2 regions of the Absiella sp. AM29-15 genome follow, and region 2 is predicted to be linked to the other one. Evidence: a T-box and tRNA genes for the amino acid it is inferred to sense, from the RefSeq annotation. Region 2 holds a T-box; the other holds one or more tRNA genes.
The links. The T-box of region 2 lies ahead of metG (methionine--tRNA ligase). A T-box ahead of a tRNA ligase gene usually reads a tRNA of that ligase, here a tRNA-Met.

Region 1 (4,262 bases), on a different contig from region 2:
CGTTATGGAGAAAGTTGTTATGTTTATCAATTTATCCAATGACCCTATCATTGAACGTACATTAACACCACGTTGTGCTTTAACTGCCGCAGAATATTTAGCATATGAACATGATATGCATGTATTGGTTATTTTGACGGATATCACATCCTATTGTGAGGCACTACGTGAATTCTCAAGTAGTAAAGGTGAAATTCCAGGTCGTAAAGGATATCCTGGATATTTATATTCTGACCTTGCTTCCTTATATGAAAGAGCAGGGATCGTCAAAGGGGCGAATGGCTCTGTGACACAGATTCCTATTCTAACCATGCCAAATGATGATATTACACATCCAATTCCTGACCTTACTGGTTATATTACAGAAGGACAGATTGTATTAGATCGTAATTTGAATCAAATGGGTGTTTATCCACCAGTTGGAGTACTTCCATCCCTTTCACGTTTGATGAAAGATGGTATTGGTGAAGGATATACAAGAAAAGACCATTCTGATGTCAGTAACCAGTTGTTTGCGGCATATGCGAAAGTGCAGGATGCCAGAAGTCTAGCCAGTGTTATTGGTGAGGATGAATTAAGTGATGTTGATAAACAATATATGTCTTTTGGAACATTATTTGAAGAGCATTTCTTAAATCAAGGATTTGATGTAAACAGAACAATTGAAGAAACACTGGATCTTGGATGGGATTTACTAAGCGTTCTTCCACGTGGTGAATTGGATCGTGTAGATAATGAAGTCCTTGATCAGTATTATGACCATGAACGTGCTGTTCAGCGTTTTCAAATCAAAGCCGGACCGATTATCAAAGAATTAGAGAATCCAGGTGAATAGTTATGGCAAATAAACAGGTGTTTCCTACAAAAGGAAATCTGATTGCGACAAAGAAATCTAATCAGCTGGCACAAATGGGCTATGAACTGATGGATCGTAAGCGTAATATATTGACAAGAGAAATGATGAGCTTATTGGATAGTGTAAGATTATTGCGTGATGAAATTACAATCACGTACCAGAAGGCTTATTATGCGTTACAGCAGGCGAATATGTCATTGGGTGTTATTAGTGACTTGGTAGAGGCTGTACCTGTTGATACAGGTGTTCATGTGAGCTATCGTAGTGTAATGGGCGTGGAGATACCTAAAATTCATTATGATAAGCAGAGTCTGGAATTAACTTATGGATTGGAGCATGCCAATTCAAAACTGGATTATGCGTATAAGTGTTTTTATAAGGTAAAAGAAATGACTGTTATACTGGCGGAAGTAGAGAACAGTGTGTATCGTCTTGCCAATGCGATTCGTAAAGCGCAGAAGCGTGCAAATGCTTTGAAGAATATCGTTATTCCGGAATTTGAAGGTAACATTAAGTTTATTAGTGATGCTTTGGAAGAGAAGGAACGTGAGGAATTTTCAAGGCAAAAGGTCATAAAGGCTACAAAAGATCGAAAACAAAACCAGGAGCACATTTAGTTGTGCTCCTTATTTAGGCCTTATTTAAAGGGGGAAAAAGGTGTTAATAAAATTTCTTCAAAAAAAGTAAAAAAAATTGAAAAAAGTTGTTGACACTTATGGATATGTTTGGTATTATATTAGGGCACTGAGGCAAACAGTGCTAAAGAAAAAAATATGCGCCCATAGCTCAACTGGATAGAGCGTTTGACTACGGATCAAAAGGTTGCGGGTTCGATTCCTACTGGGCGCGCCATAAAATATCGGGATGTAGCACAGCTTGGTAGTGCACTTGATTTGGGATCAAGGGGTCGCAGGTTCAAATCCTGTCATCCCGACCATGATATTTTTGGCTGGGTAGCTTAGTTGGCTAGAGCATCCGGTTCATACCCGGAAGGTCGCGAGTTCGAGTCTCGCCCCCGCCACCAATTGACTAATTTGGACCCTTAGCTCAGTTGGTCAGAGCATCCGGCTCATAACCGGTGGGTCGTAGGTTCGAGTCCTACAGGGTCCACCAATTTCATAACAAAATTGGAGGAATACCCAAGTGGTTGAAGGGTCCGGTCTTGAAAACCGGTAGGTCGGGAAACTGGCGCCTGGGTTCGAATCCCAGTTCCTCCGCCAAAAAGTTTAAGGCGTTTAAAATTTATTGCTCATTTATCGCGGGGTAGAGCAGCCTGGTAGCTCGTCGGGCTCATAACCCGGAGGTCGTTGGTTCAAATCCTTCCCCCGCAACCAAATGGTCCCGTAGCTCAGTCGGTAGAGCAAAGGACTGAAAATCCTTGTGTCGTTGGTTCGATTCCGACCGGGACCACCATTTGGAACGTGAAACCTATTTCGTAAGAGATAGGTTTTTTTCTATATGCGGGGGACTCAAACGTCCTCAGGCTGCGGTTTAAGAAACTGGGATAAGACCTAACGGTTTTTAAGTTCATGGGTATGCCTCCAATTGGCGGGGGCGAGTATATAGAACGTCTACCCAGGCAAAAAACGTGCCTCAGGATTTGATAGGTATAAGGTTTCCTTTCCCTTGCTGTGATTAGAAAGGCTCGTTTCTATATACATTATATGGAATAAAATAAAATCTGCATATTCGCAGATTTCATTTATAATAATCGATAAAAGTCTGTGCAGTTTCTGAAAGATATCGATCCTTCATACAAATAATATGAATGGAAGTGGTTAAACGTGGATGGTCAATATCATAGATTTTTAAATTTTCATGTTCGATAAGAGCAATTGCGCTTTTAGGAACAATCGCAACACCTAATCCTGCTTTTGCCCATAACAGGGAAGTTCTGGCATCCTGATTGATACAAAAACATGTAGGCAACAGACCAGATTGAAGAAAACAATCCTCCAATAAGGAAGCATAGCGCTCATAATATATTAATGGCACATTAGTTAAATCCTGCAGTTTTAAACGATTATCTTTTGATAAACATTGGCTTCTATCACATACCGCCACCATTCCTTCTTCCCAAAAGGGGATTGCTTTTATATTCTTTTGTGGATATGGTGTGCGGACAACGCCGATTTCAATCAGGCCTTTCTCTAATAGCTCCAGGATCTGAAAAGTATTTCCTTCTTTTAACACAAAAGAAACCTTAGGGAAATCTTCATGGAATTTACGAATGCCATTTTCCAAAAACGCATGATGGGAACTTGATACAATGCCAATACGAAGTTCATGGGCAACTTGTGTTTTCGCATCCTGTACCTCTTTTTTTGTATCCTCACAAAGCCGGCAAATCTGTTCGGCTTTTTCTCTTAATAACTCTCCGGCATCTGTTAATTGTATATGATGCTTGCCACGCAGTACCAACGCTACACCAAGTTCTTCTTCCAACATCTTTAATTGATAAGAAAGGGGAGGCTGTGCCATATGTAAACGTCTTGCTGCTGCTGTGATCTGTCCTTCCTCACAAATCGTGAGGAAATATTGTAACTGTTTAATATCCATTTTTATCACCATACTTTTTATATATATTTTAAATATTAAACCAATATTATACATATATCAACCCCTTGGGTATAATAATAAAGGCGAAAAGGATGATGAAAATGAAAGAATTGTTAAAATATTTAAAACCATATCGAAAACAATGTATCATTGGACCATTTTGTAAGTTGATGGAAGCCATATTAGAACTGCTTCTGCCAACACTTATGGCATATATGATCAATGATGGAATCATGGCACAGGATCAACAACTGGTATATCGTTATAGCTTTATCATGATTTTTATGGTTATGATTGGTTTTGGTTTTTCTATTACCTGCCAATATCAAGCCGCAAAAGCATCACAAGGCTTTGGCACAGATTTAAGAAATGCATTGTTCTCACATATTACTGCATTTTCTTATCAGGATTTAGATTACTTTGGAACACCTACATTAGTCAATCGACTGAGTAATGATGTGAATCAACTACAGGTTGCCGTTGCAATGTTGATTCGTTTAGTGGTTCGCTCTCCCTTTATTTGTATTGGGGCGATTATTATGGCAATGTTTCTGGATATGCGTTTAGCATGGATTTTAATTGCGAGTGTACCTTTTATTATCCTGATTCTTTATGTGTTTATACGGTTTACGACACCAATGTATCAACAATATCAAAAGCTGCTGGATAAATTTTCTTCTATTCTTGATGATAATTTTGCGGGTATCCGTGTGATCCGTACCTTTGTTTCTAAGAAACGGGAACAAAAGCGATTTCAAGAAAATGTAGATGAACTACAGGTACAGATGATGAAGGTAGCGCGTCTTTCTGCCTTATTGAATCCAAGTACGGCAATTGTTGTAAATGG
Region 2 (4,262 bases):
GGTTTTCCAGATGTTTTCTTTTTATCGATAAATGAAATCATATTCCCCTTATGTATATGGATTCTGGGAATCGTGTTACTAGCAGGAATTCCTCTATATTATATGTTGGTTAATTATCGAAGTCATCTATTGTTTTATGCAATTAGAATCACCAATCGAAGTATATGGTTTCTAAAAGTTTTAGGAAAAGGAATCTTGTATCTTATGGTATTATTGTGTATAAAATATGCCATAGATGTTTATTTTCAGAACGCTAATCTATCATTTTTACATTTTATGATGGAGAGCATATTAAGGATGGTAAATCTTGCATTAATAGCTTTCCTTGGATATCAGATGATAAAAGATATAAAATTCTTTAGTTATGTATTAATATTTTTAATGATTGTGATAGGATTTTCTATTATAACTAATATAGGAAGTTCAATCATTTTAATGAGAACACATGATATGTTAACCCTGATTTCATTAGGATGTTGTACATTTATATTAATATGTGCAAACTGTTATACACTAAATCATTGGGACTATTATTAGAGGAGGAAGTAATATGAAAATCAAGTTAGAGAATGTTGGGAAAACGATAAAAGGACAGATGATATTTCAAAATGTAAATGTAGAACTCATATCAGGTCATATCTATGGTTTTGTTGGATATAACGGTTGTGGAAAAACGATGCTGTTAAGAATCATCAGTAATTTAGTAAAACCAAGTGAAGGAATGATTTCTTTAGATGAACAACCATATTCTGCGATAAAATCAATGCCAAAAATTGGTATCGTGTTAGAGAAACCAGATTTTTTCAATGAATTAAGTGGATTAGAAAATCTTGAAATGTTAGCGAAAATAAGAAATGAAATTCATACAGACAAGATAATGGAAGCAATTAAAAAAGTTGGATTGTTGACACAAGAAAATAAAAAAGTAGGAAAGTATTCATTAGGAATGCGACAACGTTTAGGGATTGCACAGGCAATCATGGAAGATAATGATATCCTTATACTAGATGAAATTACAAGTGGCCTTGATGAAGATGGTGTAAAGATGATTTATGATATCTTAAAAGAAGAAAGAGAAAAAGGAAAATTAATTATCATAACATCACATAATAAAATAGATATTGAAGAACTCTGTGATGAAACGTTTAAATTTAATAATGGAACAGTGCATGCATATGAAACAGATTAGAAAATTATTGATTTTATTTATCATTGTAGTCTTGGGCAGTATTGGTTATGGATACTATAAAGGAAAGGAAATCCCTGTAATAGAAAAAATTGATGTATCAGAAGGAACTGTGAGATTCAATTTGGATAATGCTGGATATGAAGGAAAAACTGATAAAACACTCGTTGAAAATATAACGTATGATTCAGAATCTAATACATTTGAAAAATTATATAAAAAAAGTGATTTAATTGTGAAAGTATCATTGAAGAATAGAAAACAAGATTATAATACTATTTGCAGTGATGTAAATATTTTAGATATTTATAAAGGCACACCATTAAATGAAAAGACAATTCAAGTTTATGAGCCATTTGGATATCAGGAGAAAGATATTATTAATATTTTTGGTGTTTGTTTGCCAATGAGAGAAAATCAAACATATATATTGTTTTTGAAAGAAAATGCAGATCAGCGATATCAATATATATCATCTTTATATGGAAAATATAATTATGAGCAAGATGCATATATGGAAGTATATAATTCAGAAATGAAAGCAAAAGATATAATGCCATATGATATGGTTGACTTCAATAAAGATAAATATTATGAAATTATGAAAGAATTAGGATATACGGATATGGACTTAAAGGCTAATGAGGGAGGATATCAAAGGCTTGCGGAATTAAAAGATACAAGAGAAATCATTCGTGCATCTTTTGATCAACTTGTATCCAAAAATAATAGCATTCATTGAAAACAATGATATACTGTTTTACGAAGGTGATTACATGGATAAACAAGAATGGATGAATCAGTTGTTTTTCAAACTGAGCCAGTCAACGTTTCGTTCCCAATTTCATTTAAGTGAAAAAGATAAAATATATATCCAAGAAAAAGGCATGGATACAATGGAAGAACATGCACGTGATTTTGTTAGAAAACGTTTAGCTCCTGCAGTAATTGAAAATGATGGGAAACAAACACCAATGCGAGGACATCCTGTGTTTGTGGCACAACATGCGACAGCGACTTGTTGTAGAGGATGTTTATCAAAATGGCATACGATTTCAAAGCATGGGCGCTTATCTGAAAAGCAACAGGATTATATCGTGATGATCATTATGCAGTGGATCAAGAAGGAAATGCAAAAAAAGATTTGCCGATGAATGAAAATTTCGGTTTAGCCCTTGTAAATAAGGCCATAATTCTATATAATGATACCAAAAGGTAAAGACAGGAAAAGTAGTCTATTTTGAAATTATAGAGAGCAGATGGCTGGTGGAAATCTGTATGGATGAATAGATGAACATGGACCTGGAACCGCTTTTCCGAATAGTTAGGAAAAGACGTTGTCGGCGTTAACGATTTGAGGTGCAGCAATGCACAAATAAAGGTGGTACCACGAGCTTTCGTCCTTTGGCGAAAGTTTTTTTATATGAATAGGAGGCTATAACTATGTGTGAAAAATGTAACAACAAAAAAGGCAAGTATTATATCACAACCGCAATCACGTATACATCAGGTAGACCACATATCGGAAATACGTATGAAATCGTTTTGACAGATGCAATCGCCCGTTATAAACGTCAGCAGGGATATGATGTATTCTTCCAGACTGGAACAGATGAACATGGTCAGAAAATTGAAGAAAAAGCAAAAGAAGCTGGTGTTACACCAAAGGAATTTGTGGATAATGTCGCAGGCATTGTTCGTAAGAATTTTGATATGATGAATACAAGCTATGATTACTTTGTTCGTACGACAGATGAAAACCATGAAAAACAGGTACAGAAAATCTTTAAGAAGCTGTATGAACAGGGAGATATTTATAAGGGTAAATATGAAGGTATGTATTGTACACCATGTGAATCCTTCTGGACAGAAAGTCAGCTGATTGATGGTAAATGTCCTGATTGTGGACGACCAGTACAAAAAGCAACAGAAGAAGCATACTTCTTCAACTTACAGAAATATGCACCTAGATTGATCAAGCATATTGAAGAACACCCAGAATTCATTCAGCCAGAATCAAGAAAGAATGAAATGATCAATAACTTCTTAAAACCAGGATTACAGGATTTATGTGTATCCCGTACAAGTTTTAAATGGGGAATTCCTGTAGACTTTGATCCAAAACATGTGGTATATGTATGGGTAGATGCTTTAAGTAACTATATCACTTCATTAGGATATGATGCAGATGGCAATCATGGAGAAAATTATAAAAAATTCTGGCCTGCAGATGTACATATCATTGGAAAAGATATCCTTCGTTTCCATACCATTTATTGGCCAATCATGTTGATGGCTTTAGGTGAACCACTACCTAAACAGGTATTTGGACACCCTTGGCTGTTAGTTGGTGATGGCAAGATGTCTAAATCAAAAGGTAATGCAATTTACGCAGATGAATTGGTACACTATTTTGGTGTAGATGCTGTTCGTTACTTTGTATTACATGAAATGCCATTTGGACAAGATGGAACAATTACTTGGGATTTAATGGTAGAACGTGTAAATTCTGATTTAGCAAACGTATTAGGAAACCTTGTGAATCGTACGATTTCTATGCAGAATAAATATTTCAATGGTGTCATCAGCAATCCACTTGAAAAAGAGCCAATTGATGATGAATTAATCAACTTGGCATTAGATACTCCAAAACGTGTAGAAGCTAAAATGGATACCTTACATGTAGGGGATGCGATTGAAGAAATCTTTACATTATTAAAGAGATGTAACAAATATATTGATGAAACAGAACCTTGGGCATTGGCAAAAGATGAAGCGAAGAAAGATCGTTTGGCAACGGTACTTTATAATCTGTTGGAAAGCATTCGTTTTGCGGCAGTATTATTAAGCAGCTATATGCCTGAAACAGCAGAAAAGATTCTGGATGAATTAAGCACGAGTGAACGTGATGCTGCTAGTCTTGAAGAATTTGGCAATCTGGAATGTGGACACACAGTTGATCCAAAACCTGAAATCTTATTCGCACGTATTGATGTAAAAGAATTTATGAAAACGTTAGAAGAAGATAAGAAAAAAGAAGCAAAGGCAGCTAAGAAAGCTGAGAAAAAAGCAGATG

Region 1: it has a tRNA-Met gene. The T-box ahead of metG (methionine--tRNA ligase) is inferred to sense a tRNA for this amino acid. The anticodon was not compared.

The regions. Positions count from the first base shown of each region.
Region 1 is NZ_QVFL01000023.1:26,450-30,711, forward strand. Features, by position in the region: gene DW761_RS18955 (V-type ATP synthase subunit B) at 1-835, shown strand, start outside; gene DW761_RS18960 (V-type ATP synthase subunit D) at 838-1,473, shown strand; tRNA gene DW761_RS18965 (tRNA-Arg) at 1,632-1,708, shown strand; tRNA gene DW761_RS18970 (tRNA-Pro) at 1,717-1,793, shown strand; tRNA gene DW761_RS18975 (tRNA-Met) at 1,804-1,880, shown strand; tRNA gene DW761_RS18980 (tRNA-Ile) at 1,893-1,969, shown strand; tRNA gene DW761_RS18985 (tRNA-Ser) at 1,986-2,076, shown strand; tRNA gene DW761_RS18990 (tRNA-Met) at 2,114-2,190, shown strand; tRNA gene DW761_RS18995 (tRNA-Phe) at 2,194-2,269, shown strand; gene DW761_RS19000 (LysR family transcriptional regulator) at 2,555-3,415, opposite strand; gene DW761_RS19005 (ABC transporter ATP-binding protein) at 3,517-4,262, shown strand, end outside.
Region 2 is NZ_QVFL01000017.1:53,570-57,831, forward strand. Features, by position in the region: gene DW761_RS15995 (hypothetical protein) at 1-537, shown strand, start outside; gene DW761_RS16000 (ABC transporter ATP-binding protein) at 551-1,189, shown strand; gene DW761_RS16005 (hypothetical protein) at 1,137-1,928, shown strand; gene DW761_RS16010 (DUF4186 domain-containing protein) at 1,963-2,340, shown strand; T-box leader at 2,396-2,594, shown strand; gene metG (methionine--tRNA ligase) at 2,630-4,262, shown strand, end outside.